3 regions of the Pseudoclavibacter sp. VKM Ac-2888 genome follow, and region 3 is predicted to be linked to each of the others. Evidence: predicted binding sites of a transcription regulator. Region 3 holds the regulator's gene; each other region holds the start of a gene.

What was found. The regulator HrcA, encoded in region 3, represses chaperone genes, less so after heat shock. The targets are predictions, from matches to a motif close to TTNGCACTCGNNNNNNNCGAGTGCNAA.
Region 1: a site for HrcA is predicted at 7,805-7,831, ahead of ITJ61_RS13455 (Hsp20/alpha crystallin family protein). Genes of this name have one in related genera too.
Region 2: a site for HrcA is predicted at 7,760-7,786, ahead of groES (co-chaperone GroES). Genes of this name have one in related genera too.

The regions. Positions count from the first base shown of each region.
Region 1 covers NZ_JADKSM010000001.1:2,837,093-2,847,343, forward strand. The annotation lists gene ITJ61_RS13420 (ABC transporter substrate-binding protein) at 1-904, shown strand, start outside; gene ITJ61_RS13425 (ABC transporter ATP-binding protein) at 1,341-2,147, opposite strand; gene ITJ61_RS13430 (ABC transporter ATP-binding protein) at 2,144-3,163, opposite strand; gene ITJ61_RS13435 (branched-chain amino acid ABC transporter permease) at 3,156-4,136, opposite strand; gene ITJ61_RS13440 (branched-chain amino acid ABC transporter permease) at 4,147-5,406, opposite strand; gene ITJ61_RS13445 (rhodanese-related sulfurtransferase) at 5,799-6,731, opposite strand; gene ITJ61_RS13450 (DNA-3-methyladenine glycosylase family protein) at 6,793-7,725, shown strand; gene ITJ61_RS13455 (Hsp20/alpha crystallin family protein) at 7,922-8,335, shown strand; gene ITJ61_RS13460 (xylulokinase) at 8,475-9,914, opposite strand; gene xylA (xylose isomerase) at 10,071-10,251, opposite strand, start outside.
Region 2 covers NZ_JADKSM010000001.1:1,602,760-1,613,010, forward strand. The annotation lists gene guaA (glutamine-hydrolyzing GMP synthase) at 1-45, opposite strand, end outside; gene ITJ61_RS07670 (DUF3817 domain-containing protein) at 101-640, opposite strand; gene ITJ61_RS07675 (SURF1 family protein) at 646-1,596, opposite strand; gene ITJ61_RS07680 (glycerol-3-phosphate dehydrogenase/oxidase) at 1,596-3,440, opposite strand; gene ITJ61_RS07685 (GuaB3 family IMP dehydrogenase-related protein) at 3,530-4,654, opposite strand; gene guaB (IMP dehydrogenase) at 4,736-6,241, opposite strand; gene rarD (EamA family transporter RarD) at 6,359-7,297, opposite strand; gene groES (co-chaperone GroES) at 7,431-7,724, opposite strand; gene ITJ61_RS07705 (THUMP-like domain-containing protein) at 7,863-9,053, shown strand; gene ITJ61_RS07710 (hypothetical protein) at 9,084-9,815, opposite strand; gene ITJ61_RS07715 (DUF4190 domain-containing protein) at 9,917-10,251, opposite strand, start outside.
Region 3 covers NZ_JADKSM010000001.1:989,951-1,000,201, forward strand. The annotation lists gene ITJ61_RS04770 (PhoH family protein) at 1-232, opposite strand, end outside; gene ITJ61_RS04775 (HIT domain-containing protein) at 321-671, opposite strand; gene ITJ61_RS04780 (16S rRNA (uracil(1498)-N(3))-methyltransferase) at 681-1,451, opposite strand; gene dnaJ (molecular chaperone DnaJ) at 1,453-2,538, opposite strand; gene hrcA (heat-inducible transcriptional repressor HrcA) at 2,627-3,658, opposite strand; gene ITJ61_RS20210 (DUF4870 domain-containing protein) at 3,812-4,375, shown strand; gene hemW (radical SAM family heme chaperone HemW) at 4,382-5,593, opposite strand; gene ITJ61_RS04805 (TIGR01777 family oxidoreductase) at 5,734-6,687, shown strand; gene ITJ61_RS04810 (hypothetical protein) at 6,706-7,167, opposite strand; gene dapB (4-hydroxy-tetrahydrodipicolinate reductase) at 7,164-7,901, opposite strand; gene ITJ61_RS04820 (histidine phosphatase family protein) at 7,974-8,573, opposite strand; gene ITJ61_RS04825 (M16 family metallopeptidase) at 8,573-9,922, opposite strand; gene ITJ61_RS04830 (polyribonucleotide nucleotidyltransferase) at 10,059-10,251, opposite strand, start outside.

The DNA.
Region 1 (10,251 bases), 1.8 Mb from region 3:
CGTCGGCGCGGCATCCTCGGGCGTCTCGATGACGGTCATCGACCAGATCACCGGTGCAGGCGTCGTGCAGATCTCGCCGGCGAACACCTCGGCCGAGTTCTCCACCTACGCCGACAACGGCTTCTACTTCCGCACGGCCCCCTCGGACATCCTCCAGGGACGCGTCAACGGAAACACGATCGTCAACGACGGCAACGCATCCGTCGGCATCATCTACCTGAATGACGCCTACGGCTCGGGCCTCTCCGAGAGCATCACCACAGCAGTCGAGGCTGCTGGCGGCGAGGTCGTCGCGTCTGAAGCCTTCAACGAGGGCGACAGCCAGTTCTCCGCACAGATCGACGCCGTCACGGCCGCCGACCCCGACGCGATCGCGCTCGTCGCGTTCGACCAGACGGCGACCATCGTTCCGCAGCTCATCGGCACCAAGGGCTTCCCCGCCGACAAGCTCTACATGGTGGACGGCAACATGGCCGACTACTCCGCTGACTTCGAAGAGGGCACGCTGAACTGCGCCAAGGGCACCATCCCCGGTGTCGTCGCCTCCGACGACTTCCGCGCCCAGCTGCTCGGTATCGACCCGGACCTGAAGGACTTCACGTACGGCGCTGAGTCGTACGACGCGGTCATCCTGGCAGCCCTCGCCGCACAGGCCGGCGGTGCCGCTGACCCGGCGACGATCAAGGACAACATGCAGAAGGTTTCTGTAGAGGGTGAGAAGTGCACCACCTACGCCGACTGCGTCGCGCTCCTCGAAGCTGGAACCGACATCGACTACGACGGCGTCTCCGGACCGATCTCGTTCGACGAGAACGGCGACCCGTCAGAGGCCACGATCGGCATCTACCAGTACGGCAACGGCAACACCTACTCCAACATCGGAGAAGAGGCTGGCCAGCTCTAAGCTGACCCGCTGAGCGAAGGGCCCGGGATGCACGCATCCCGGGCCCTTTTGTGTGCCCTGGCGGGGCTGGGCTTGGCCCTATCGCATGCCCGAGCCGAGCATCCGCCCGCCCCGCTGCCGTCCTCTCCCTCCCCCCTGCACCCCCCCCGCAAGCAGCCAACGCTGCCCGACGTTTCCCCCTCTGCGGGCCGTCGCAGCGGGGGAAACGCCGGGCAGCGTTTACCTCCCTCCGGGGAGGGGAGCCTTCTGCAGAACCTGGGCGTGAGGAGCCCCCGCTGCCCGCGCATCGCTGCCCGCGAAGGCAACCAAGACTGCCCGGCGTTTCGCCCCCTGCGCAGTCTGGCAGGGGGCGAAACGCCGGGCAGTGATCGGCTTCGCCTTCGCCTTCGCGGGGGCGCCGGGCCGGGGGCCGGGGCGGCTGGGTGGATGCTCGCGGCTAGTGGGCCGCGTCGCCGTCCTTCGCCTGTTCGTCGGCCGCGAGGGTGCCGAGGTAGAGGGCGATGACCTTCGGGTCGTTGAGCAGCTCGCGTCCGGTGCCCGTGTACGCGTCCTTGCCCTGGTCGAGCACGTAGGCGCGGTCGCAGATCTGCAGGCAGCGGCGCGCGTTCTGCTCGACCATGATGACGGAGACGCCGGCACGGTTGATCTGGCGCACACGCAGGAACGTCTCGTCCTGACGGACCGGGGAGAGGCCTGCCGACGGCTCGTCGAGGAGCAGCACCGACGGGTCCATCATGAGGGCCCGCGCCATGGCGACCATCTGCCGCTCACCGCCGGAGAGGGAGCTCGCGCGCTGCTTGCGGCGCTTCCCGAGCTCGGGGAAGAGGTCGGCGACGAACTCGAACCGCTCGTTGAAGACCTTGGGCCGCAGGAAGAGCCCCATCTCGAGGTTCTCCTCGATCGTGAGCGACGGGAAGACGTTGTTGTTCTGCGGCACGAGCCCGACGCCCTTGGCGACGAGCTTGTCGGCGCGGAGGCCCGTGATGTCCTCGCCCTTCAGCATGACGCTGCCGCCGCGGATCTTGATCTGCCCGAAGATGGCCTTGAGTACCGTCGACTTGCCGGCGCCGTTGGGCCCGATGATGCCGATGAGCTCGCCGGGGTAGGCGTCGATCGAGCATCCGTTGAGGATGTTCACGCCGGGCAGGTAGCCGCCGACGAGGTCGATCGTCGACAGCACAGCGTCGCTTCTGGGGGTCGTCGCTGTCGCAGAACCGGATGCGTTTGGCGTCGTCTCGCTCATTTGCTGTCACTCTCCGTCGTCTCGGTCCCGGGCTTCGTCTCGGCGATCTCCTCGGCGATCGTGGTCGTCCCGAGCACTTCGGCCTCGTACTCGGCCGCCGCTTCGACGCCCTGTTCCTCGGCGATGCGCTCGACTTCCAGCTCCTGGATGTCGAGGTCGCCGAGGTCCTGGTCGTGGTGTGCGCCGAGGTAGGCGTCGATCACGGCCTGGTCCTTCATGACCGTCTCAGGCGGGCCCTCCGCGACGATCTGGCCTTCGGCCATGACGACGACCCAGTCGGAGATGTTCGTGACCATGTGCATGTCGTGCTCGACGAACAGCACCGTGGTGCCGTCGTTCTTGAGCTCCTTGACGTGGCCGAGGAGTGACTGCACGAGGGCCGGGTTGACGCCGGCCATGGGCTCGTCGAGCATGATGAGCTTCGGGCTGCTCATGAGGGCGCGGGCCATCTCGAGGAGCTTGCGCTGTCCGCCGGAGAGGGACGCCGCGTAGTCCTCGCGCTTCGCGTCGAGCTTGAAGCGGGCGAGGAGCTCGTCGGCCTTCTCGGTGATCTCCTTCTCGCGGTCGCGCCACAGCGGCTTGAACAGCGCGCGCAGCATGCCCTCGCCGCCCTGCTGGTCGGCGCCGAGGAGCATGTTGTCGAGCACCGTCATGCGTCCGAGGGACTTCGTGAGCTGGAAGGTGCGGACCATGCCGGAGCGGGCCACCTTGAAGGCGGGCACGTTGGCAAGGGAGGTGCCGTCGAACGACCATGTGCCCGTGTTGGGCTTGTCGAAGCCCGTCAGCAGGTTGAACATGGTGGTCTTGCCGGCGCCGTTGGGGCCGATGAGCGCCGTGATCTTGCCGCGCGGGATCTCGAGGTGCTGCACATCCACGGCCGTGTTGCCGCCGAACTGGCGGGTGACGCCGTCGGCGATGACGATCGGGTCGACCTTCTTGCAGCCGGGGCCGACCTTGCCGTCGACGAACTCGTGGGTGGGGAGGATGCCCGTTGGGGGGCTCGTCTGCTCAGGCACTGAAGCTCAGCTCCTTCTTGTTTCCGAAGATGCCCTGGGGTCTGAAGACCACCAGCAGCATGAGCGCGATTCCGACGATGATGAAGCGCAGCTGGCCCGCCTGCGTCGTCGAGAGGAAGGTGATCGCGCCCGATTCGATCGCGCCGTACAGGATGCCCTGCGTGAGCGAGAGCACGACCCAGAAGATCATCGCTCCCACGATGGGCCCGAAGATCGTCGCGGCTCCTCCGAGCAGCATGATCGTCCAGATGAAGAACGTGAGACCCGTCGTGTAGTTCGCGGGTTGCACGGCTCTCGGCAGGATGAAGATGATGCCGGCGAGGGAGCCGAGGAGGCCACCCGTGATGAGGGCCTGCATCTTGTAGGCGAAGACGTTCTTGCCGAGGCTGCGCACGGCGTCCTCGTCTTCGCGGATGCCGCGGACGACGCGACCCCACGGGCTGCGCATGAGCGCCCACACGAGGAGGGTCGCGAGGATGACGAGGCCCCAGCCGACGATGCGGGTCCACCAGTCGTAGGCGTTGTAGGTGAAGGGACCGAAGCCGTAGGTGCCGTCGGGGATCGGGTTGATGGCCGCGAAGGTGCCCTTGAAGCCGTTCAGGCCGTTGGCCGCACCCGTCACGGGGGTGAGGCCGGTCGTCGTCACGATGTACCGCAGGATCTCTGCGGAGGCGATCGTGACGATGGCCAGGTAGTCGGCGCGCAGCCGCAGCGTCGGGACGCCGAGGATGAACGAGAAGACGATCGAGACGACGATGACGCACAGCACGGCGGCCCAGATGGGCCAGCCGAGGCTGATCGTCGGGATCGCGAACGCGTACGCGCCGAGCAGCATGTACGCGGCCTGGCCGAAGTTGAGGAGGCCGGTGTAGCCGAAGTGGATGCCGAGGCCGATCGCGGCGAGCGCGTAGGCAGCGGTGGTGGGGCTGAGGAGCTCGCCGATGGCGTTGCTCAGGATGTTTGACCAGTCCATGGTTCGTCTCCTAGCCGACTCGCTCGCGGCGGCCGAGAATGCCCTGGGGCCTGACGAGCAGGACCAGGATGAGGATGAGGAGCGCCGCCGCGTACTTGAGGTCGGCGGGGATGAAGAGGGTCGAGAGCTCGACGAAGATGCCGACGACGAGCGAGCCGACGAGGGCGCCGTAGGCGGAGCCGAGGCCACCGAGGGTGACGGCGGCGAACATCAGCAGGAGCACCTGGAAGCCCATGTCCCATGAGGATTGGCGGTAGAGGGCGAGCATGACGCCGGCGAGGGCGGCGAGGCCACCTGCCGTGGTCCACACGATGCGGATGATGCGGTCGACGTTGATGCCGGATGCGCTTGCGAGCGACGGGTTGTCGGACACGGCCCTGGTGGCTTTGCCGACGCGGGTGCGCGTCAGGAACAGGGCCACGAGGAGGAGCGTGACGATCGAGATGCCCATGCTGAGGAGCGAGCCCGTCGTGATGCGCACGGGGCCGAACTCCACGGCTCCGCTGAGGCCCACCGAGCTCATCGGGAGGATCGCCCCGCCGAAGAAGAACTGGTAGAGGTAGCGGAGTGCGAGGCCGAGGCCGATGCTCACGATCATCGCCGGGACGAGGCGCACGCCGCGCTTGCGGAGCGGCTTCCAGAGGGTCGCATCCTGGAGCCAGCCGAAGGCGGCGCCGAGGATCACGACGACGATGATGGCGACGAAGATGTTGAGCCCCATGACGACGGCGAAGAGCCAGGCCATGAGTCCGCCGAAGGTGACGAGCTCGCCGTGGGAGAAGTTGTTCAGCCCGGTGGTGCCGAAGATGAGGGTGATGCCGATCGCGCCGAGCGCGATGAGGAGGCCGAAGTTGAGGCCGGCGACGAGGCGCTCGATGAGCTGCGAGCCGAAGTTGCTGCTCTGCCTCGTGTCCTCTCCGAGTGCGAAGAGGCGTCCGACGTTGGTCGTCGACCATTCGTCCTCGGTGACCTCTGCGGTGGCGCCGTCCTCGTTCCGCAGGTCGATGCCGTCTGGCAGGGTCTCCGTGTCGAGCGTGACCGTGTAGTTGCCTGGGCCTGGGACGGGCACGCGCCAGCGGCCGTCTTCACCCGACTCCACCGTCTCGGAGTAGCCGTCGCCGTCGACGGTGAGCGAGACGCCCGCGACGGGTTCTCCCTCGTAGTTGAGGATGCCGCTGATCGAGTACGGCGACTCCTCATCGACGGGGTCGGCTGCCGCGTTCGCGGGGCCGGCCATCGCGAAGACGCCGAGGAACGCAAAGAGCGACATCGCAAGTGCTGCGAGCATTCGGTGGGTTCGGGTGAGCCGGGAACGCCGGGCGGTCGCTGAGCGCGAACCGGCTGGCGTGAGCGGACTGGGGAGAAGGGGCACGGAGTACCTCCAGTGCGAGTCGGGCTGGGCACGACGACTGAACGAGATTCTGGAACTGCTATTTCTGCAAGCGAGGATTCGCCACTCTGCGAATCTACGGATGGTTTGTATCGGCAATGTTTCACTGCCGCTACACACGATAGCCGTGCGGAAGAGGCTCTGCTCGCAGCCAGGAGCCTCAGCGCGCAATTTTGTTCTACGTCACCACAATTGTGGTGCCTCAGCACGGCACAGTGTGCCGCCACATCCAAGATCTCCGATTTGTGAAGATGTCTTTCGTCTCCGGCGTGTCACCGACCGGATGGTGCCCCCGCCGCGGCACTGAGGCCCGCGGGCGTGTGCTCGGGACAGTGGAGTGCGCGCTCGCCGCAGTCCGCACAGGCGACGAAGCGTTCCCTGCAGGAGGGGTCGCTGCAGTTCTGGGTGCGGTGCGTGGGCCTCTCGCATTCGCGGCAGCGGCCGAGGACGTCGGTGTCGGGGCCGAACTCGAGGTGCTCGCGAGCGTCGAAGACCGCGAGGGAGCCCTTCCAGAGCCCCTCGTTGCCGAACTGCTCCGCGTATCGGACGATGCCGCCGTCGAGCTGGTACACCTCGTTGAAGCCGCGCTTGAGCATGAGCGCTGAGAGGACCTCGCAGCGCACGCCACCCGTGCAGTAGGTGACGACGGGCTTCGACTTGAGGTCGTCGTACTTGCCCGATTCGAGCTCGGCGATGAAGTCGCGGGTGGTTCCGGTCTCCGGAACGATGGCGCCCTCGAAGCGGCCGATCTGCGCCTCGATCGCGTTGCGGCCATCGAAGAAGACGATCTCGTCGCGCGATTCGACGAGTGCGTGCAGCTCGTCGGGTGCGAGGTGGGTCCCGCCGCCCTTGACGCCGTGCTCGTCGACCTCGAGCTCGCCCGGCGCCCCGAAGCTGACGATCTCGTCGCGCACCTTGACGCTGAGGCGTGGGAAGTCGAGGCTCTGTCCCTGCTCGTCGAGGCCGGTGCCCTCCGACCACTTGTAGTCGGCGTCCTTGAAGGCCGCGTACTCCCGGGTGGTGCGCACGTAGCGCTTGAGCGCGTTCAGCTCGCCGCCGAGGGTGCCGTTGATGCCGTCCTTGGAGATCAGGATGCGCCCACGCAGCCCCAGGGACGCCGCGAGGTCGCGCTGCCAGAGGCGGATCGCCTCCGGGTCGGCGAGGGGCGCGAAGGCGTAGTAGAGCACGATCTTGGGGACAGCCATGAGGACGATTTTAGGTGAGGGGCTCACGCCGAATGTCCGTGGGTCTGCGTACCCTTGCCGCATGCCAGATCGGGTCATGTCGCTCTATCGGCCGGCGTCACCGGTCGATGTGCAGCAGACCCTGTCTCCCCTCATGCGGGGCAGGCGAGATCCGACGTGCTGGGTGCATCCGGTGTCGCGGGACGTGTGGCGCACGTCCCACACGCTGGCGGGAGGCGCGACCACGGTGTTCCGCCAGGCCCGGGAGGGGGTGCGGGTCGTGTCGTGGGGTGCGGCCGCTGAGATCGCGGTCGACGAGGCTCCCACGCTGCTGGGCCGCGACGACGACTGGAGCGAGCTCCGTCTCGACGCCCTGCCGGAGCTGGCGGATGTGCGGCGACGGAACGAGGGGCTGCGGCTCCCGAAGTCGGGCGCGGTGTTCGAGGCGCTGAGCGCGGCGATCATCGAGCAGAAGATCACGGGCCTCGAGGCGCATCGCGCTTGGGACATCCTGCACCGCGACCACGCCGACGCGGCGCCAGGGCCGGCCGGTCTCGTGCCGCGGCACCTGCGCCTGCCGCTCACGCCGGAGCAGTGGCGGCGCATCCCGAGCTGGGACTGGCACCGGGCCGGCGTCGACTACTCGCGGTCCGGCACGGTGATCCGCTCGGCGACGGTCGCGTCGGCACTCGAGCGCACGAGCGGCCTGCCGACGGGGTCGGAGGAGCCGCTCCGTCGTCTTCGCTCGATCGTGGGGGTCGGCGTGTGGACGGCCAACGAGACCGTGCAGCGCTCGCATGGCGACCCTGATGCCCCGAGCTTCAGCGATTACCACATCCCCAACATGGTCGGGTGGGCGCTCGCGGGCTGCGACGTCGACGACGACGGCATGCGGGAGCTGCTCGAGCCGTGGCGCGGACACCGCGAGCGGGTCGTGCGGCTCATCAAGCTCGCGGGCAACCCGCGCCCGAAGCACGGCCCCCGTTTGACCGTGCAAGACCACCGCTCCCACTGAGCTCTGCGCCCGGCGTCGACGTGCGCTGACCTTTTCGAGAGGCGTTCGCCCACGGCTGACGGGGTTTTCAGCAAACTTTCTGGCACTCGATGGGGCAGAGTGCTAATTTTCTGCTCAAGGAAGTTGACACCAGTCGACTCAAGTTCACCGCACCGTCTCGCGCTGACGAGCGTGCGTACAAGGAAGGGAAAACGACATGGCACGCGTCTTCGATCCGTTCCAGGAGATGGAACGACTTTTCCAGGGAGCACCGAACAGCCCGCGTTCGATGCCCATCGACCTCTACCGCGAGGCCGACCACTACATCCTCACCGCCGACCTGCCCGGCATCGACCCGAGCTCGATCGACGTCGACCTCGACGGCCAGCAGCTGACGATCCGCGCCGAGCGCAGCACGGTCAACGCCGAGGGCGCCAAGTGGCTCGTCCGTGAGCGCAACGGCGGCAGCTACCTCCGCCAGTTCACGCTCGGCCAGGGGCTCGACACCGAGCGCATCGCGGCGAGCTACGAGCACGGCGTGCTGACCGTGACCGTGCCGGTCAGCGAGCGCGCGAAGCCGCGCAAGATCGAGGTCGAGAGCGGCACGAAGGTCGAGACCATCCAGGCCTGAGCGGCCCGGTGATCACCGCTTCGTGATGTGACCTCTGTGACGCAGTGAGGGGCAGCGCCGACGGGCGCTGCCCCTCACTGCGTCGGTAGGTCTGTGGGTCTGCGCTCGTCCTCGACTCGCGCTCGCGCCTTCGTTCGCGTCAGGCGGCGTGGAGTCCCGTTCCTGCCTCTTCGGTCTCGCGGGCGAGCTTCGCGGCCGCAGCGTAGCGGGTGCGGAGTGCCGCGTCGGGGGCGGGCTCGAGGCGAGCGATGGTCTCGACGGGCCAGTCCGGACGTGTCCCGGTCGCCACCCAGGCAGCCTGGCGGGCTGCACCGTCGGCGACGTACTCACCGGGTGCCGGGATCTCGACGGGCACGTCGAAGAGCGTCGGCGCGACGGCGCGGACGCCCTCGCTCAGCGCGGCGCCGCCGATGAGCATGACTCGCTTCGCCTCGACGCCGAGCGCACGGTGGGCGTCGAGTGCCTGCGCGAGGCTGCCGAGCATGCCCTCGACTGCGGCCCTGGCGAGGTTCTCGCGGGTGAACGATCCGCGGGTCATGCCGAGGAGCGACGCGGTCGCATCCGGCAGGTCGGGGGTGCGCTCGCCGTCGAGGTACGGCACGAACGCGAGACCACCAGAGCCGACGGGTGCCGATGCGGCGAGCCGACCGAACTCCTCGTGGTCGACGCCGAGGACCTCGGCGGTCGTGTCGATGACGCGAGCGGCGTTGAGCGTCGCGGACAGGGGAAGGAACGCTCCCGTCGCGTCCGCGAACCCGGCCAGCCCACCGCGGGGGTCGACCACCGGTCGGTCGGCGACGGAGAAGACGGTGCCTGAGGTGCCGATCGAGACGACGACGTCGCCCGGACGCGCGTTGAGACCGAGCGCCGCACCAGCGTTGTCGCCGGCGCCCGCGGCGACGAGTGCGCCGGCCGGTGTCTTCCCAGCGACCTCGTCCGGTCCGAGCACACGGGGCAGGATGGCGTCGTGGCCGAGCGCCGCGATGAGCAGCTCGCGGTCGTAGTCGAGCGTGAACGGCGACCAGTAGCCGGTCCCCGACGCGTCGGAGCGGTCGGTCGTGAGCTTCGTCAGGTCCGGGCCGAGGGGGCTCTCGCCTGCTGGGCCGTAGCCGAGGAGGCGCCACGTGAGCCAGTCGTGGGGGAGGGCGACGGCCGCGACGCGCGCCGCGTTCTCGGGTTCCGCATCCCGCAGCCAGCGCAGCTTCGTGATCGTGAACGAGGCGACGGGCACGAGTCCCGTGCGCTCGACGAGCGCATCCTGGCCGAACTCGGCGATGAGGTCTCGTGCTGCGCCTGCGCTGCGGGTGTCGTTCCAGAGGAGGGCGTCGCGGACGACGCGGCCGTCGGCGTCGAGGGCGACCATGCCGTGCTGCTGGCCGGCGACGGAGATCGCCGCCACATCGTCGAGCCCGCCGGCGGCCTCGGTCGCGCCCTGGACGGCAGCCCACCAGTTCGCCGGGTCGATCTCCGTGCCGGGGAGGTGAGCTGCGCGCCCCTGGCGGACGAGCGCACCCGTCTCCGCATCGCGGATGACGAGCTTGCAGCTCTGCGTACTCGAGTCGAAGCCGGCGACGAGCATGGTGGTCTGCTTTCTATAGGGCGAGTGCGGTGTTGAGGTTCAGGCGCTGGTCGAGCATGCACGACAGAGCTGGGGCGGATGCACGCGCGTGGTGAGTGCATCCGCCGCAGCTCTGCGCGGGGGGACGGGGGAGCCCGTCGGTCGTTGGGGCGTGTGCTAGCCGCGTGCGCCCATGAGGTGCTCGAGCGCGAGCTGCTGCAGGCGCACGAAGCCGAAGCCCTTGCCGTTGAAGTACGCGTCGGCGTCGAAGTCCTCGAAGGCGGAGCGGTCGGCGAGGAAGTCGTCGTAGGTCTCGCCCTCGCCGAGCGTGTTCGTGGAGAGCTCGTCGACGCGGGAA
Region 2 (10,251 bases), 610 kb from region 3:
GAGCACTGGGCGCTGGTCTGTGGCCTGCTGGTCGGTGGTTGCCATGGACACCTTTCGGGTGGTGCGGAGAGAACTCGGTGCGACTGCGGTGGTGTGGGGGCTACTTCGTGCGGCGCTGGTGCTCGGAGAGCGACTGCTGCACATCGGCGTCGAGCTGTTCGCGTTCTGCCTCGCTCAGGCTGGCCTCGAACGCACGCAGCTGCTGCTCCTCGCCGGCTTCGGCGAGTCGCTGCTCTTCGCGGAGCACGAGGTCGCGCTTCGCCCGGCGCGACATGAACCACTCCGTGATGAACGACAGGAACGGGACGATGCCGCCGGCAGCCATGGCGATCAGCCACACGATGGGCCAGCGCATCTGCTGCCACAGCACATACGAGGCGATGAGGTACACGACGTAGAACCAGCCGTGGACGATGAGCACCCAGAGGCTCAGGTTGAGCGCCGTCGTCGTGTCCTCCTGGACCAGCGCGATGACCCCGAACGGGCCGAACGCCTCGACCTCGAGGTGGAAGACGTACTTGAGGAACATCTCGACGCACAGCAGCAGGAGGAGAATGCCGGTCACGTAGGCCGTCACCTGATAGAAGCGGAGCGCCCGTCGGAAACCGGGGTTGGCAGTCAGGAGGGCGTCGTGAGGCATGACCTCTAGTCTAGGCGAACGGCCTCGCGCTTCGTTCGCTCGTCCAGCATGGCCTTCAGCCGGTCGCGCCTGAGCTGCTCGGCCAGCACACTGGGAGCCTCGGCGGCCTCACGTCGCTCCTTCTCGTATTCGTCCCGAGCGAGGCGCCACCACATGAAGATCGCGAACCCCGCGAAGAGCACCCACTCGATGGCGTAGAAGATGTTCAGCCAGTTCAGCTGCGGGGCCTCGAGCGCCTGCGGCGTGATCGCGTCGAGCGGGGCGGCACTCGCGGACTCCCCGAGGACAGCCTGCATCGACGCCTCATCGAGGCTCACGTAGATGCCGTAGTTCTGGGCCGCCGGTTCCACCCAGCGGTTGATGAGGTGCGTCGGGGCCATGGAGATGAGCGCCTGCGCGTCTTCGCCGCGATTCACCTGCGGCGCCTGGCCGTACTCGAGTCTGCCGGAGAGCGGAAGCTCTGCGCCTCGCCCCGAGCCCTGCAGCGCCGTGACGAGCTCCCGAGCGGAGGCCTCGTCCTCGGTCCACCCGAGCGCGACGGCGAGACCCGGTGCGACAGCGGCATCCGAGGATGCGCCGGCCTCGTCGTCGGTGACGGCGACGTGCCCGATTACCCAGTAGCCGAGCAGTTCGCCCTGGAGACGATCGGCGACGACATCGAAGTCGCGCGCGTCCACAGTGCCCTCGAACGTCACCTGACGCCCGACGGCGGCATCGGCCACCCGCTCCTGGGGCTGAGCCAGCTCACCGAGGCCGACGGGAGGCTGCGTGGCCTCCTCGGCGACGGTGCGACCGTGCTCCAGCGACAGGAACGCGGACTCCAGCTGCCAGCGCCCGAGCCACGCGAAGATCGACGCGACGACGAGGGCGAGCGCAAGGACACCCAGCCACTTGGGGCGTACAAGCACTCGACCCATCGACGGCGGCGCGGCCTGGGCGCGGACAGCTGCGGACATTACGACTTCTGAGCGTCCTTCGACTCCGCCTTGACGGTTGCCGCCTCGACGTCGACGGTCTCGTCGACCTCGATCATCGGCAGCGACGGGGCCGTGCCGAACGGCGTGTTGTCGCCGGCGTGACCCAGCACGGAGTCGATGTCAGGCGCCTCGAGGCGGATGCGGTCCGCCGACTCGTCGTCGGGCTGCTCCTGGCTCGCGAGCTCCGCTGCGACGCGCTCGACGTAGGTGTCGATCTCGCGCTGCGTGCGCTCCTCGTCCCAGCCGAGAGCTTCCGCCATGAGCCGCGCGGCGACGGGCGCGGCCGAGATGCCGCGGTCCCACGCCTCGATCGAGATGCGCGTGCGTCGCGCGAGCACGTCGTCGAGGTGCAGGGCACCCTCGTGCGTCGCGGCGTACGTGATCTCCGCCTGCAGGTAGTCGTCGGCACCCGGCATCGGCTCGGCCAGCTGCGGGTTCTGGCGGATGAGGTCGAGGATCTCGTCCGTCAGGGTTCCGTAGCGGTTGAGGAGGTGCTCGATGCGCACGCGGTGGAGGCCGAAGGCGCGGGCGATCTTGCCGCGGCGGTTCCAGGCGGCCTTGTAGCCGACGGCGCCGAGCAGCGGGATGTCCTTCGTCGTGGAGGCGGGGATCTTGCCGTCGAGGGCGTCGGCCGCGGCGTCGATGGCGTCCTGCGCCATGATGCGGTAGGTCGTGTACTTGCCGCCGGCGATGAGCACGAGGCCCGGCACCGAGTGCGCCACCATGTGCTCGCGCGAGAGCTTCGACGTCTCCTCCGACTCGCCGGAGAGCAGCGGGCGGAGCCCGGCGTACACGCCCTCGACATCGGCACGCGTGAGCTTCACCGCGAGGACCTCGTTGACGTGCTCGAGGATGTAGTCGATATCGGCGGCCGTCGCTGCCGGGTGCGCCTTGTCGAGCTTCCAGTCGGTGTCGGTCGTGCCGATGATCCAGTGACGGCCGTTCGGGATGACGAAGAGCACGCTCTTCTCCGTGCGCAGCAGGAGGCCTGACGCGGACTGGAACCGGTCGCGTGGGACGACGAGGTGCACGCCCTTGGACGCGCGGACGCGGAACGACGCGCGCTCGCCGACCATCTTGTTCGTGTCATCGGTCCACACGCCGGTCGCATTGACGACCTGCTTGGCGCGGATCTCGAACCGCTCGCCGGTCTCGAGGTCGACGACCTGCGCGCCGACGACGCGCTGTCCGACCTTCAGGAAGCCCTCGACGCGCACTCGCGGAGCGACGTGCGCCCCGTAGAACGACGCGGTGCGGGCGAGAACGGCGACGAAGCGAGCGTCGTCGACGCCGGCGTCGTAGTACGTGAGACCGCCGGAGAAGGCGTTCTTGGAGAGCCCAGGCGACATCTTCGCGACCTGGCCGCGGGTGTAGTGGCGGTGCATCGGCACGCCGGGACGCACCTCGCCGGTCTTCGCGAAGAGGTCGTACATGAGCATCCCGGCCCCGATGTAGAACCGCTCGAGCGGGTTCTTCAGCGGGTAGAGGAAGCGGATGGGCTTGACCAGGTGCGGCGCGAGGCGCTGCAGCAGCAGGCCGCGCTCGAGCAGCGCCTCGCGCACGAGCCCGAAGTCCATCTGCTCGAGGTAGCGGATGCCACCGTGGATGAGCTTCGACGAGCGGCTGGACGTGCCGGACGCGAAGTCCCGCGCCTCGACCATGCCGACGCTCAGGCCGCGCGTGACGGCGTCGAGCGCCGCACCTGCGCCGACCACGCCGCCACCGACGACGAGCACGTCGAGGTTCTTGGTCTTGAGGGACTCGATAGCCGCCGCGCGTTCCTGGGGGCCGAGCTTGTCGCTTCGAGAGACGCTGTTCGCCATAACCTGCTCCTCGTTCTCAGTTGCTGCTTGTGGGGGAAGTCTGGACGCTCAACCTTCGGCCAAGCCGTCAGGCGGCTCAGTCGTCCTGATCAGGCGGTCGGCGTGTAGGGCGCGACGACCATCTCGGCTCGCTGGAACTCTTTGAGCCCCGAGTAGCCGGTCGTCGCCATCGAGTGGCGGAGCGCGCCGGTGAGGTTCGAGATGCCGTCGGCGCTCTCGGCGGGGCCGGCGACGATCTCCGCCATGGGCGCGACCTGGCCGACCTGCACGCGGTTGCCGCGCGGGAGCTTCTCGTGGCGTGCCTCGGCACCCCAGTGCCAGCCGCGACCCGGAGCGTCGGTGGCACGCGCGAGCGCGGCACCGATCATGACGGCGTCCGCGCCTGATGCGATGGCCTTCACGAGGTCGCCGGAGGTGCCGATGCCGCCGTCGGCGATGACGTGCACGTAGCGTCCGCCGGACTCGTCGAGGTAGTCGCGGCGCGCGCCAGCGACGTCGGCGATGGCCGTCGCCATGGGTGCGTGGATGCCGAGCACCCGACGGGTGGTCGAGGCCGCTCCCCCGCCGAAGCCGACGAGCACTCCAGCGGCACCGGTGCGCATGAGGTGCAGCGCTGCCGTGTAGGTCGCCGCACCGCCGACGATGACGGGAACGTCGAGCTCGTAGATGAACTGCTTGAGGTTGAGCGGCTCCTGGTTGCGAGACACGTGCTCTGCGGAGACGGTCGTGCCGCGGATGACGAACAGGTCGGTGCCTGCCTCGAGCACATCGTCCATGAACTGCTGCGTGCGCTGCGGGGAGAGTGCGCCGGCGGCCGGCACTCCGGCCTCGCGGATCTGCTGCAGGCGCTCCTTGATGAGCGTGCCCTTGACCGGCTCCCGGTAGATCTCCTGCAGCTTGGCCGTCGCCTGCTTCGCCGGCAGATCAGCGATCTGCGCGAGCAGCGGGGCCGGGTCGTCGTAGCGAGTCCACAGGCCCTCGAGGTCGAGCACGCCGAGGCCGCCGAGCTTGCCGAAGCCGATCGCGGTCTCGGGCGACATCACCGAGTCCATAGGGGCTGCGATGAGCGGGATATCGAACGTGAATGCGTCGATCTTCCACGTGATGGACACGTCCTCCGGGTCACGGGTTCGCCGCGATGGCACGATGGCCACATCGTCGAAGGAGTACACGCGGCGGGCTCGCTTTGCGCGGCCGATCTCGATCTCAGTCACCTGCCTAGCCTAGCCCTCCGCGGTGCTCGCTGCTGCGGCGCGGCGGCGGGGAGACCCCGACCCGCCGCGCCGATCAGGCTGCTAGCGACGGTAGTTGGGGGCTTCCGAGACCATCTGCACATCGTGCGGGTGGGACTCCTTCAGCCCTGCCGGAGTGATCCGCACGAAGCGGCCCTTCTCCTTGAGCTCCGCGACGGTGCGAGCGCCGACGTAGAACATCGACTGGCGCAGGCCGCCTGTGAGCTGGAACACCGACTGGCGGATCGAGCCGCGGTACGCGACCTTGCCCTCGATCCCCTCGGCGATGAGCTCGTCATCGCTCGGCACGTCCGCCTGGAAGTAGCGGTCCTTCGAGTACGAGGTGCGCTCGCCGCGCGACTGCAGGGCGCCGAGAGATCCCATGCCGCGGTAGCTCTTGAACTGCTTGCCGTTGACGAAGATGAGGTCGCCCGGCGACTCGTCGGTGCCCGCGAGCAGCGATCCGACCATGACTGCGGATGCGCCGGCGACGAGCGCCTTCGCGATCTCGCCCGAGTACTGCAGGCCGCCGTCCGCGATGACCGGCACGCCAGCCGGGGTCGCGGCGAGCGACGCCTCGTAGACGGCCGTGATCTGGGGGACGCCGACTCCCGCGACGATGCGCGTCGTGCAGATGGAGCCAGGACCGACGCCGACCTTGACGGCGTCGGCACCCGCATCCACGAGCGCCTGAGCGCCCTCGCGGGTCGCGACGTTGCCGCCGACGACCTGCACGTGGCCCATGACCGGGTCGCTCTTGAGGCGGCGGATCATGTCGAGCACGCCGGCCGACTGGCCGTTCGCCGTGTCGACGACGAGTACGTCGACACCGGCAGCCACGAGGCGCTCCGCGCGCTCCCAGCCGTCGCCGAAGAAGCCGATCGCCGCGCCCACGCGCAGGCGCCCGGCGTCGTCCTTCGTCGCGTTCGGGTACTTGTCGCTCTTGTCGAAGTCCTTCACCGTGATGAGGCCGGCGAGCTTGCCCTCGTCGTCGATGAGCGGCAGCTTCTCGATGCGGTGCTTGCCGAGGAGCTTGTAGGCGTCGTCACCGGAGATCCCGACGGGACCGGTCACGAGGCCCTCGCCCGTCATGACCTCGTGCACGCGGGTCGTGCGCTTCTCCGACTCGGGAACGAAGCGCATGTCCCGGTTGGAGATGATGCCGACGAGCTTGCCCGTCTCCTCGTCGACGACCGGCAGGCCGGAGACGCGGTACTGCCCGCAGATCTCATCGACCTCCGCGACCGTCGCGTTGGGAGTCGTCGTCACCGGATTCGTCACCATGCCGGACTCGGAGCGCTTCACGCGATCGACCATCTCGACCTGGTCGTCGATCGACAGGTTGCGGTGCAGGATGCCCATGCCACCCTGGCGCGCCATGGCGATCGCCATGCGGGCCTCCGTGACCGTGTCCATCGCCGCCGAGACGAGCGGGACGCGCAGGGTGATGCCGCGCGTCAGCCGTGTCGTCGTGTCGACCTCAGACGGGATGACGTCGGTGTGCCCGGGAAGCAGCAGCACATCGTCGTAGGTCAATCCGGTGAAGCCAAAGGGGTCCGACTCGGTCATTACGCTCCAGGAGGTATCTGGGATGCGCCGTTCGGCGGCATCCTCGTGCATCGGGAAACAGCTCAGTGGTGATGGAACAGCGAGGACCCCGGACGCATTCCCGGGACCCTCAGCTCATCAGCCTCGTGTCGGTGGACCGAGTTCGTCCGCGACCGAGGGAATCTTGGCGCCAAGTCTAGCCGTGCGCACGAGGTCGATCGTGAAGAGGATGAGGGCGACCCAGACGATCGCGAACCCGATCCAGCGCTCGAGCGGCATGGGCTCCGAGAAGACCGCCACGGCGAGCACGAACTGCAGGATCGGCGCGATGTACTGCATGAGTCCGAGCTCGATGAGGCGCAGCCTCCTGGCGGCCGCCGCGAACAGCAGAAGCGGCACGCTCGTGACGACGCCCGCGAAGAGCAGGACGCCCGTGTTGACCGCCGACACGGAGCCGAAGGTGATGCCGCCCCCGAAGAGCACCGTCCAGAGCAGGCAGATCGCGCCGATGGGCATGATGAGCGTCGTCTCGACCGCCAGTCCGGAGAGCGCATCCGCCTGGACCCCCACCCGCTTCTTCACGAGCCCATACAGCCCGAAGGTCATGGCGACGCCCAGGCCGAGCCACGGGATGCGGCCGTAGCCGAGCGAGATCACGAGCACGGCGAGGAGAGAGAGCCCGACGGCGACCCACTGCAGGGGCCTGAGCTTCTCGCGGAGGAAGACCAGCCCGAGCGCGACGGACACGATCGGGTTGAGGAAGTAGCCGAGCGCGGCGTCGAGAGTGTGGCCTGTCGCGACCGCCTGCACGTAGAACAGCCAGTTCGCCGACACCAGGACCCCGGCGATGCCGAGGCCGAGCACGACCCGCTTCTTCGAGATGAGCTCCCGGAACGGACGCCAGGCCCGCATGACGAGCACGCCGAGCAGGCAGAACACGACGCTCAGGATGATGCGCCACGCGATGAGCTCCACGGGCGTCGTGGGAGCGGTCGCCACGACGTAGAGGGGCATGAAGCCCCAGAGCGCGTACGCGCTGAACGCCAGCCAGAGGCCGGACCGAGGAGATTCCGTCACCTCGAGATCGTACGCCCGACGTCGGGCCCCTGGAACACGAATGGCGCCCGACCCCGAGGGGTGGGCGCCATGCGCGATGCTGCTCCTGCAGATGAGACCGCCCGAACCGGCTCGGCCTCAGAAGGTCAGGAGACTAGACGATCTTCGCGAGGATGTCGCGAGCGGAGAGCACAAGGAGCTCCTCGCCGCCGTACTTGACCTCGGTTCCGCCGTACTTGGAGTAGATGACCTTGTCGCCGACCACGAGGTCGAGCGGCACGCGGTTTCCGTTGTCATCGATGCGGCCGGGGCCGACTGCGACGACTTCGCCCTCCTGGGGCTTCTCCTTGGCGGTGTCCGGAATCACAAGACCCGAAGCCGTGGTCTGCTCGGCTTCGACCTGCTTGATGACGATGCGATCCTCGAGCGGCTGAATGTTCACCGACACGGTTGACCTCTTTCTCAGCGATAGGAAGTTCAGAATTAGCACCCTCCCCATGAGAGTGCTAACTCAGAGTGTAGGGGCCAGGCGGCGACGACTGCAACGCGGCGACGTCTCGTGGCGTACGCCGGTAGCGTAGTGCTGGTGCAACGCGACGAACTCCTGGCCCTCCTCACACCGGAGGCGATGACCCTGCTCGACGACGCGCCGCCCGTCGAGTCGGCGGGAGACGCGCTCGCCCTCGTGACGAGGCTGCGCGCGGCAGGAGGGTCCGCGGACGTCGTCGCCGCCGTCGTCACGCAGGCGAAGCTCCGGCGGCGAGCATCCGCCAAGTTCGGCCCGTTCGCCGAGCGGATGCTCTTCACCGACGCTGGCCTGCAGCAGGCGACGCGTCTGCAAGTCGCGGCGCACCACGCGAACCGGTTCAGGCAGGCCGGCGCCGTGAGCGTGGCCGACCTCGGCTGCGGGATCGGCGCGGACTCCATGGCTTTCGCATCGCTCGGCCTCGAGGTCACCGCGTTCGACGTCGACGAGGTCACGGCTGCTATCGCGGCCCACAACCTGGCCCCGTTTCCGAACGCGCAGGTCAGGCACGAGCGCGCCGAGGAGGTGGACCTGGATGCCTTCGATGCGCTCTGGTTCGACCCGGCCCGCAGGACAACAAACGGCGGGAGCACGGCACGCCACTTCGATCCGGCGGATTGGAGCCCATCCCTCGACTTCGTCTTCGCCGCAGGCCGCGAGCGCCCGACGGGCATCAAGCTGGGACCGGGGATCGACCACGCGTACCTCCCGGAGGACGCGGAGACGCAGTGGGTGTCCTCCAACGGCGACCTCGTCGAGGCGACGGTATGGATGCACGGCACGGCGAGGGCGGGCATCCGCCGCTCGGCTCTCGTGATCAGCAGGCATGGCACCGCCGAGCTGACGACCGGCGAGGACGTCCGGGACGCGGACGTCGCTGCGCTGGGCGCCGTGCTCTACGAGCCGGACGCGGCGATCATCCGCGCCCGCCTCATCGGCGACCTCGCACGGTCGCTCGAAGCGTCGATGATCTCAGAGAGCATCGCGTGGATGACCGGCGAGCACTTCACGCCGACGCCGTTCGCGAGCGCGTTCTCGGTCCGAGAGGTGCTGCCCCTGCATGCATCGTCGCTCAAGGGCGAGCTGCGGAAGCGAGGCATCGGCGTGCTCGAGATCAAGAAACGGGGGGTCGACATCGACCCTGCGGAGTTCAGGCGGAAGCTCTCGCTCAAGGGAGACGCGTCCGCGGTGCTCATCCTCACGAGGATCGGCGACAAGCGCGTCGCCATCCTCGCCGATCGGCTCAGCTGAGGCCAGCCGAGCCGTCGGCGCGTCTCGTGCCTAGACGACCAGCACCACGACCAGCGTCACGATGGCGAGCAGGACCGCGAGGCCACCCGCCACGAGGCCCACGACGGCAAGGGTGCGTCCGAGGCCCTTCGGGGCGCGAAGCCCGGCGATTCCGAGCCCGACGGCGCCGAGACCGAGCACCAGGGCCACGATGTACGCCCACCCGGGAAGCAGGAGGAGGAGCAGCGAGAGCGCGCCGAGCGCCACGCCGATGATCCCGAGCACCGGCGCAGGAGCCTTCGGCTGCTGGCCGTATCCCTGCACGCCGAACTGCTGGCCGGGCTGCTGCCCGAACTGCCCCTGCTGCGGAGCACCGTGCTGCGGCTGCCCGAACTGCCCCTGCTGCGAGGCGCCGTACTGGGGCTGCCCGAACTGATCCTGTTGCGGGGCGCCGTACTGCGGCTGCCCGTACTGGTTCTGCTGCGGCTGGCCATAGCCCTGCTGCGCCGGAGCCTGCTGCTGACCGGACGGCTGCTGAGCGCCATAGCCAGAGTACCCAGGCTGCTGCTGGCCGTAACCGCCGTCAGCCGGGCCATACCCGGGCTGCTGCTGGCCGTACTGCTGATCGTTCTGCTGCCCGTACTGCGGCTGAGACTGCCCGTACGACCCCTGGCCGTACTGGCCCTGGCCGGGCTGCTGCGCGCCGAAAGGGGGCTGGCCGGTCTGCGACTGGCCGTTCTGGTGGGGCTGCTGCGGGTACTGGGGGCCGTTCGGGTCAGACATGGTGTCCTTCTCAGTCGTCGACAAGGCTGCAGGTGCTGAACAAGCTTAGAGTGCGGGCGGATGCATCCACCCGCACTCCTGCCAGTTCTTGCAGCGGGTGGTCAGTATCCGTAGGACGACATGTCGCCGATGAACATGGCGGCGACGACGATGCCGATGATCGCCACGATCACCGACAGCACGATGGCTGCGATCGAGACCCAGAGGCCCCAGACGCGCAGCGGGCCGGCCTGCGGCTCCCGCGACTTGGCCATGATGGCGCAGACCAGACCTGCGATACCGAGGGGAAGCCCGAGGAACGCCGTGACGAAGGTGAGCAGGATACCCGCACCGCCGAGGGAAAGCGCGACGATGCTGAGCGTGCGCTTGGGAGCAGCGGACTGCGCCGGGTAACCGGGCGTCGCGTATCCCTGCGGCGCCCCATAGCCCTGCGGCT
Region 3 (10,251 bases):
TCTCCTCGCCACGGTCGATGAGCCGCTGGGAGCGCTCGACCTGAGCTGGCTCGAGGTCGACGCCGCTGCGCGCCATCTCAATGATCTCGCGCAGGAGCGCCTCGGCTGCGACGACGTCGTCTCGCTCGCCGCTGAAGGTGATCTCGTTCCCGCGCGCGAGCACGCGCACGCGGGGGTGCTCGCGCTCGACGGACTTGAGCAGCCGGTCGCCGGGCCCGAGGAGCCGCACCATGGCGACGCCTTCGACCGTGGTGGTCTGCTCCACGAAATCAGTCCAGGTGCCGGGCTCCCCGGGACCTTGGGACGGTGAACTGTCTTGACTAGGCAAGGGATCCTTCCGAGAGTCCTCCGCCGAGGACGTGGGCGTGTACGTGGAAGACGGTCTGACCTGCTGCCGCCCCCGAGTTGAAGATGAGCCGGAATTCGCTGTCGGTGTGCTGATCGGCGAGCCCCTGGGCGACCGCGATGACCTCGGCGAGCAGTGCCGGGTCGCCTGCCGCGAGCTGGGCGACGTTCGCGTACTCCTGGGTCTTGGGCACCACAAGAAGGTGCACGGGCGCCTTCGGGCTGATGTCCTTGAAGGCGATGATCCGCTCGGACTCGAACACGATGTCGGCTGGGATCTCGCGGTTGATGATGCGCGTGAAGATGGACGGCTCTGAACTCGACATGAGACCAGCCTACGACTCGGCACTCGCGCGGGACCGAGAGTCCCACGTGCCGCTCAGCGCCAGGATCGCCGCGATCGCGGCGGGAGCCGCACTCGAGGTTCGAAGAACGCCAGCGCCGAGGTGCACGCGCCTGGCGCCGGCAGCCTCGAAGGCCTCGAATTCGCTCTCGTCGATGCCGCCCTCTGGCCCGACGACGAGCGTCAGCCCGGAAGCGCCTGCCGGGACCTGCTCGACGAGGGCCTGGCGCAACGAGGTGTCGCCGAGCGGGTCGAGGACCAGCATCGGCGCGTGACCGGCGAGCGTTGCGACCTCACCCGTCGAGTGCAGCGGGGCCACATCCGGGACCCACGCGGCGAGGCTCTGCTTGCTGGCCTCCCTGGCGATGGATGCCCACCGCTCACGGCCCTTCTCGGCCTTCTGGTCCCAGCGGCTCACGCTGCGCTTCGCCTGCCACGGCACGAACGCCGCGGCTCCGAGCTCCGTCGCGACCTGCACGGCGAGGTCGTCTCGCCCGCCCTTCGCGAGTGCCTGGACAACCGTGACACGCGGAACCGACTGCGCCACTCGCCGCGCGGCGAGGACCGTGACGAGTGCGCGGTCGCGCTCAGTCAGAGCGAGCTCGCCGTCGACGACGAATCCGCGCCCGTCGCCGAGCTGCACACGTTCGCCCACTCGCATCCGCGCGACCGCCATGTGCTTGGCTTCCGCGCCGCGCACCTCGACGACGCCGCCGACGCGCAGCGCCTCGTCGAGGTCCTCAACGAGGTAGAGCCACGCCACGTCAGCGACCGAAACGGTCGCGGAGCTTCGAGAACATCCCCTGCTTCTCCCGCGCGAGGCGAGGGGCCTCGTGGCGATGACGGGCAGCGAACTCCTCGATCAGCTTGCGCGACCTGCCGTCGAGCTTCGCCGGGGTCACGACCTGGACGGCGATGTCGAGGTCGCCGCGATGCGTCGAGCGAAGCCGCGTGATGCCCCGACCTCGAACGGTCAGCACCTCACCCGACTGCACGCCCGCGGGGATCTGCAGGTCGACGTCGCCGTCGAGCGCACCGACCGTGGTCGAGGTACCCAGGATCGCGTCGGCCATCGACACCTCGACGACGCACTGGAGGTCATCGCCGTCTCGCGAGAAGACCTCGTGCGGGCGCACGCGGATCTCGAGGTAGAGGTCACCGTTCGCTCCCCCTGCTGGTCCGGCTTCGCCCCGACCGGGAAGGTGGATGCGCAGCCCGGAGTCCACACCGGACGGGATGTCGACCGGGATGCTCACGTTCGATCGGACGCGCCCCTGGCCGTGGCACGTGTCGCACGGGTGCTCGATGACCGTGCCGTAGCCGCGGCACTGCGCGCACGGCTGGTTCGTGACGACCATGCCGAGGATGGAGCGCACCTGTCGCTGCACGGACCCGGCCCCACCGCATGCCGAGCACGTCGTTGGCGAGGTCCCTGGCGCGCAGCAGGTGCCCTGGCAGTTCTCGCAGGCGATCGCCGTCGTGACCTCGAGGTCCCGGTGCGTGCCGAACATGACCTCGTCGAGGTCGAGTTCGACGCGCACGAGCGCGTCCTGGCCGCGTTCCGCGCGCGAGCGGGGTCCGCGGGAGCCCTGCTGGCCGAAGAAGGTCTCGAAGATGTCGCCGAAGCCACCGAAGGACTGCCCATCTGGGCCGCCCTGGTCGTACTGCCGGCGCCGCTCGGGGTCGATGAGCGTGTCGTAGGCGTGCGTGACGGACTTGAAGCGCTCCGCGGCATCTTCGGACGGGTTGACGTCCGGGTGCAGCTGGCGTGCCAGCTTGCGGTAGGCCTTCTTGATCTCGTCCTGGGACGCCTCACGGCTCACGCCGAGCACGTCGTAGTGGTCTGCCAAGAGTGGCGACTCCTTCTTTGCATCTGTGTGTGTCACGCCTGCGTTGTCAGGCGCCGGGTGCATCCGCCGAGTGATCTGGCGGTGTGGGTCAGTCGTCCGAGTGCTGCTCGTCGAGCACCCGTGACAGGTAACTCGCAACCACTCGAACGGCCTGGATATTCCTCGGGTAGTCCATTCTCGTCGGCCCGACGACGCCGAGACGCGCGTCGCTCCCGGAGCTGCGGTAGCCGCTCGTCAAGATAGCCGTCTCGCCGAGGCCCAGGTCGACGTTCTCCTGGCCGATGCTGACCGAGTAGGCCTCGGGGCTGGAGTGGAGCTCGTCGAGCAGCCGCAGGAGGACCACCTGCTCCTCGATGGCCTCGAGGACGGGCAGGATGCTCGAGGGGAAGTCACGTTCGGTCCGGGCGAGGTTCGCGGTGCCCGCCATGACGAGGCGCTCCTGGCGGTGCGCCAGGACGAGCTCGAGCAGGTTGGCGATGACGGGAGCGAAGAGCTCCGCGTCTCGCTCCCCCATGATGCCGCTGACATCCCTGAGCTCCGTGGAAGCGCGCGCGACCGTCTTCCCGACGAGGCGGCCGGCCAGCCGGTCCCGGAGCACATGCAGCTGCTCGACGCTCACCTCGGCACGCAGATGCCCGATGCGCTGCTCGACGCGGCCCGAGTCGGTGATGAGGACCGTGAGGACGCGCATGCTCGACAGCAGGACGAACTCGACGTGCTGGATGGCGGCGTTCGCGAGCGAGGGGTACTGTGCGATCGCGACGGAGTTGGTGAGCTGCGCCAGCAGTCGCACCGACCGTCCGAGCACCTCGTCGACGTCGTCGCTGCCCTCGATGAACGTCTCGATCGCCCGACGCTGCGCCCCGGAGAGCGGCCTGAACTCGGCGAGCCGGTCGACGAAGAGTCGGTAGCCCTTGTCGGTCGGGATGCGCCCGGAGGACGTGTGCGGGGCCACGATGAGCTCGGCGTCTTCGAGCTGTGCCATGTCGTTGCGGATGGTGGCCGCGGAGACGCCGAAATCGTGACGGTCTGCGATCGACTTGGAGCCCACCGGCTCACGACTCGTGACGTAGTCGGTGACGATGACGCGGAGCACCTGCATGCTTCTGTCTGAAACCACGATGCTCCTCCCTCGACGAGCTGCTGCGAGTCGGACTGGCACTCCGAACCTGAGACTGCCAATCCTACCGCTTTCCGCTCGCGCCACCAGCAGGATGCCAGGCCCTCGGAGGGCACGCGCAGTAGCGTGGGCGAAACCGACGAGAGGAACCCCGTGTCAGATCAGAACGCACCGACCCCGCCGCCAGGACACCAGGATCAGCCTCGGCAGCCGCCATACGACCGGCCGGGACCCTACGGGCAGGAGCCACCGTACGGGCAGCAGGCTCCCCACGGTCAGCAGGTCCCGTACGGACAGCAGGCTCCCTACGGGCACCCGCAGGGCGGGCAGTACCAGCAGTCGGGCCCGCAGAATGGGACAGAACCGCCCCTGACCCGAGACGGCGACCGCCTCGTCGGAACCTTCGATCACCTGCTCAACATCGTCGCCCCGGCAGTCGGGCCGCTCATCCTCTGGCTCGTCACACGGCGGAGAGGGCCTCTCGCCGACAGCGAGGGCCGCGAGGCGCTCAACTTCGGCATCACCGTTGCGATCGTGTACCTCGGCATCGGCGTCATCTCGCTGCTCTCGCTGATCGGCGGCCCACTGGCGCTGATCGTCCCGCTCCTCTACCCGCTGCTCTGGGTTGCCGTCGTCGTCTACGCCATTCTCGGTGCGGTCCAGGCGAACAAGGGTCTCCCCTACCGGTACCCGGTCACCTTCCGGTTCGTGAGCTGAGCCGGCTCAGGCGGCGATTCGGCGCACGATCGCGTCTGCCATGAGCCGCCCCCGGAGCGTCGGGACGAGCCTGCCCTTCAGCGCGGCCCTCCCGTCGACGAGCGACTCGGCGATGAGCTCGGCGACGACGCTGGAGTCGTCCAGCTCGGAGATCGCGAGGCCCTCCCGCAGACGCGAGCCGAGCATGATCCGCTCGAAGCGCTTCGTCTCCTCGTCGAGCACTTCGCGCCCCATGGCCGGGGTGATGCCCTCAGCAAGCCTCGATGCGTAGGCGCTCGGATGCTTGGCGTTCCACCAGCGCACACCACCCACGTGGCTGTGCGCGCCTGGCCCGAATCCCCACCAGTCCGCATCTCGCCAGTAGGAGAGGTTGTGGCGAGACGCGTGCTTGCCGTCGAGCGACCAGTTGCTGACCTCGTACCACTCGAACCCGGCCGCTGAGAGTCGCTCCTCTGCGAGCTCGTACATGTCGGCCTGCAGGTCGTCGTCCACAGCGGGCACCTCGCCGCGGCGGATCTGCCTGGCCAGCTTCGTGCCCTCCTCGATGATGAGCGCATACGCGCTCACGTGCAGCGGCTCCTGCGCCAGCGCCATGTCGAGCGATCGGCGCCAGTCGTCGATGGACTCGCCGGGAGTGCCGTAGATCAGGTCGAGGCTCGGCTCGAGCCCGACTCGCTTCGCTGCGGCGACCACGATAGGGATGCGTGCCGGATCGTGGGTGCGCTCGAGGACGCTGAGGACGTGCGGGACGGCGGACTGCATCCCGAAGCTGACTCGGGTCACTCCAGCAGCCCGGAGCTCGGCGAGCTCACGCTCGCCGACCGAGTCGGGGTTCGCCTCGACGGTGACCTCCGCGTCTGGGGCGAGGCCCCAGCGACTGCGCACTCCCTCGAGCATCGCCGCAAGGTCGCTGACGGGCAGGAGAGTCGGCGTTCCGCCACCGAAGAAGACGGTGGATACCTCGCGAGGGGCACCGCTCAGCACCCGCTCGGCGATCACCATCTCCTTCTCCACCTCGCCGGCATAGCTGGAACGCGAGACCCCTCCGAGTTCCTCCGCCGTGTAGGTGTTGAAGTCGCAGTAGCCGCATCGCACGCGGCAGAAGGGCACGTGGATGTAGACGCCGAAGTCTCGTGACTCGGCGCCGACCAGTGCCTGGCCGGGGAGCTCTCCGCTCGGCGGCACCGGCTCGCCGAGCGGCAGCGCGCTAGGCGCCAAGATGGCCGTTCGGCTGGGCCGTGTTCGGGGCGAGGTTCACGTGATGCACCCGCACAGCCTAGGCGCATTCAGGCGCGCGATCAGCCGAGCACGGCCCCGCGTTGCGCTCGCGCCCAACTGACACGACTACCTTCGAGGTCATGAGCACTCAGGCGACCTCCCCAAAGCACGTTCTCGTCTCCGGCGCATCCGGAATGATCGGCCACCGTCTCATCGAGGAACTGCACGCGCACGGCCACCGCGTCACGCGGCTCGTCAGGCGCGACCCGAAGGACGCCAGCGAGTTCCGGTGGAACCCCGCCCAGCGAACTCTGGACGCGAGGGTCCTCGACGGCGTGGATGCAGTCGTGAACCTCTCCGGGTCACCGCTCAGCAAGCTGCCGTGGACCTACAACGTGAAGAAGGAGATCCTTCGCTCCCGCGTCAACGCGACGCTCACGATCACCGGTGCTATGGCGGCCTCCTCCACGCCCCCGGCGCTCCTCATCAACGGTTCCGCGTCGGGCGCGTACGGCGACCGGCCGGGGCAGGTACTCGACGAGGACTCGGCACTGCCCGAGACCGACGAGTTCCTCCCGCGTGTCGTCGACCGCTGGGAGCGCGCGGCTCAGACAGCCCCGGAGGGCACCAGGGTCGTCCTCGCCCGCACCGGTCTCGTCCTGGGGCGCGGCGGTGTCCTGACCGTCCTGAAGACCCTGGCAAGCGTCGGGTTGCTCTCGCAGCTGGGTGACGGCACGCAGCACTGGCCGTGGGTGAGCCTGCGCGACGAAGTGCGCGCGCTCCGCTTCCTGCTCGAGTCCGACGACGCGCAGGGGCCCTACAACCTGGTCGGCCCCACACCCGCGACCGCCGACGAGATCCAGCAGCAGCTGGCCGACGAGCTCGGGCGCCCCTACAAGCTCAAGGCGCCATCGACGCTCATCGACCTCACCCTCCAGAAGGCGGGCCGTGAGCTGTTCCTCGCCGACCAGCAGATCCGCCCGAAGCGCCTGCTCGACGCGGGCTTCACCTTCAAGGATCGCACCGCGGGTCAGGCCGTCGAGCTGGCCCTCAAGTCGCCGGAGTTCGAGCCAGAGCCTGGCGCCGGGGTCTGACCCTTCGAGCCGGGCCGCTCACGCCCTGGCGCGAGCGGCCTTCTCGAGGCGGATGCCCTCGCGCAGAGAAGCCCTGGCTCGCTTTCGGTCCCCCGAGGCCGAGTACGCAAGACCGAGGCGCATCCACGTCCTCCAGTCTTCAGGAGCGGCCTCGACCTCGGACTTCCACCTCGGAAAGTCCTCGTCGGCCGCCTCACGGACGACGCGTCCGCTCGGTCGCTTGGGCAGGTCGTCCTCCGGCAGCTCGCCGGCGTCCGCCATACGTCCGAGCAGTCGTTCCGTCTGCATCCCGAAGAGCAGCTCACGGGCCACGAAGACGACCGCGAGGACCGGGAACACGATGAGTGCGGCACCCATCACCTTGGCGACGATATCGCCCGCGAACAGTGAGACCGCCATTCCCGAGACGAAGACGATGTAGAGCAGCAGGAGCAGGGTCACGGCGGCGACGCCGAGCTTCGTGGCCAGGTTGCTCTTCACGAGCGACCCGACAGTCCGTCGAGGCCGAGCACGCCGTCGAGCCCGACTGTCGTGCCCCGCGTCTCGACCGCATGCGTGATGGCGAGCTTGATGCCATGCACGTAGGCCTCCTGCGAGATCGTCTCGTGGCGAATCGTCAGCACTTCACCCTCTCCCCCGAAGATCACCTGCTGATCCGCCACGACTCCGCGCAACCGCAGACTGTGGATGGGCACGCCCGAGACGAGTTGCCCCCGAGCGTCCTGCTCGCTGCTCGGAGCGGAGAGTGGCCGTTCCCTCGAGGTCGCGATGCGCTCCGCGGTCCGTACAGCAGTCCCTGACGGCGAATCCACCTTCTTGTCATGGTGCGCTTCGACGATCTCGATCGATTCGAAGAAGCGCCCCGCGACGCTCGCAAGCGCGGTGCCGAGCACCGAGCCCAGAGAGAAGTTCGGGACGAAGACGACGGCACGCTCCGGAGGCACGAGGCCAGAGACGCCGGCGATCCGCTGCTCGTCCCAGCCGCTCGTGCCGACGACGACGTCGATGCCATGCTCGAGGGCGAAGGGAACCGCCGCCTCCGACGCCTCGAGCCGCGAGACGTCGATGAGCACGTCGGCGCCGAGCATCTCATCGAGTGAAGAAGAACTCGTCAGCCCCGCATGGAAGCGGAGCCCATCGGTCGTCTCGAGGATCCGTGTGATCAGTGTTCCCATGCGGCCAGAAGCGCCCAGCACGGCGACCTTTGTTTCCATGCCCACAAGCGTACGGCCATCGGCAGGCCGAGCAGACGACGCGGGAGGCTCCCGGCGGCAGGCCCGACAACCTCAGACGGCGATCGAGGTGCTGACTCCCGTGCGCAGTTCCGGCGTCAGGTGCGACAGGTCGTTGAAGAGCAGCAGCTCAGCCGGCTTCCTGGTCCGCACCCGGACCACCGTGAGACCGGTGTTCACCGAGTTGAGGCCGAGCCAGCGCCAGTCTGGGGCGTCGAGCACCCGGCGCACGAATTCGCCGATCACGAAGTTGTGGGTCACGAGCAGGGTGTGGCGGTCGTCGCGGCTCTTGCTGAAGAACGTGTCGTAGGCGTCGTTCATCTGCGCCATGCCGGCGTCGACGACCTCGTCACCGATGCCGCCGAAGAAGCTGTCGTACGTCGACGGCGCACCGTCCTGCCCCGTGGGGATGCAGTCGAACAGCAGCGTCGACTCGAGCGCGGCGGGACCGCTCGTGTACTGGTCGATCACCGCGCTCGTCTCGACAGCGCGATCCAGCGGCGACGTGTAGGACTCGCTGAGCGGGACGCCCGCGAGTCTGCGGCCGATCAGATGAGCCTGGGCCCGACCACGCTCCGACAGCGGGCCGTCGGTGATTCCGTGCTCGGCGTTCTCCTGCTCGCCATGCCTGACGAGGTAGAGGTAGTGCGACATCAGCGGCGCTCCAGTTCGGTCCTTGCTTCCGAGGAGAGCTTACCGACCGCAGACGCAACGAGCTCCCCACTGAACATGTCGGCCGCGACGGACTGCACCTCGTCGAGCGACACGGCTTCGACCCGCGAGAGCGCCGCCTCGAGGTCGTAGAAGCGACCCGTGTGGATCTCCGCGCGCCCGAGGCGAGACATGCGAGTGTCGGCGTCCTCGATCGCGAGAGCGGAGCCGCCGGCACTCGCGCTCTTCGCGTCGGCCAGCTCCGTCGCGGTGACCCCGTCCTGGACGAGCTTCTCCGCCTCCTGGCGCAGCACCCTGACCGTCTCCAGCACGTTGTCGGGAGCGCATCCCGCGTACATGCCCGTCACCCCCACATCGGAGTGGCTACCGCCGAACGAGTACACGGAGTAGGCGAGCCCGCGCTTCTCGCGGATCTCCTGGAAGAGGCGGGACGACATGCCACCACCGAAGATCCGATGCATGAGGCCGAATGCCTCCCTGCGCGGGTCGAGCTGCGTGATTCCCTGGCCACCGATGACCAGGGCCAGCTGCTCCAGCGGGCGCTCGATGGCCGAGAGCGGTCCTGTCGGCACCGCGGAGCCCGGCTCGAGCGTCGTGGCCCTGCGGGAGACGGGGACGGCGCGTGCGTCGAGGTCCCACCCGCCGGCTCGGAGGTTGCGCTCGAGCTGCTCGCGGACGACGTCGTGGTTGACGGCCCCCGCGATGGTCACGACGAGCTCCTCCGGACGGTAGTGCTGGCGGTACGAGCTCCACACGGCGTCGCGGTCAGCGGCCCTGATCGAGGCCGGCGTGCCGCCGATGGGCCTCGCGAGCGGATGCGCACCGAGGAGCGTCTCGTAGAACCGCTCCCAGACCACGTCGTTCGGGTCGTCGTCCGCCATCGCGAGCTCCTCGATGATGACGCCGCGCTCGATCTCGAACTCCGCGGCGTCGATCACACTCGAGGTGATCATGTCGCTCAGGACCTCGACGGCCATCGGGAGGTCGGCATCGCGGACCTTCGCGTGGTAGAGCGTGTGCTCCTTCGCGGTCTGCGCGTTCACCTCTCCACCGACGCGCTCGAAGGCCGCAGATACCTCGAAGGCGGACCGTGTCGGCGTGCCCTTGAAGAGCAGATGCTCGAGGAAGTGCGTGGAACCGTACTCATGCGGGAGCTCGTCCCGGGAGCCGACCGGCACCCACAGGCCGATGCTGGTGCTCGCCGCGCCGACGACTTCCTCGGTCAGGAGGCGCACCCCGCTCGGCAGCACCGAACGTCGGAAGAGACCGCCGTTCGACACTCGTGCTTCGATCTCGGGAAGGTCAAGTGGCAGTTCAATGGCATCGCGCATAACCAGTCAAGCCTAGAGCGTGTTGACCGTCCCGGCGTCAGCCGCGAGACAACTCCCAGCGGCTCGAGACCTCGCGAGACGCCAAAGGGCCCCGCGCACGGATGCGCGGGGCCCTTCAGAGCAGAGGTGGGCTGAGCTACTCAGCGCCTGCCTCGAGAGCGACGCCCTCTTCAGCAGCTGCCTCCTCGAGCACGGGTGCGAGCGACAGCTTGCCGCGGTCGTCGACCTTCGTGATCTCGACGAGGATCTTCTGGCCGACGCCGAGCACGTCTTCGACGTTCTCGACGCGCTTGCCACCGGCGAGCTTGCGCACCTCGGAGATGTGCAGC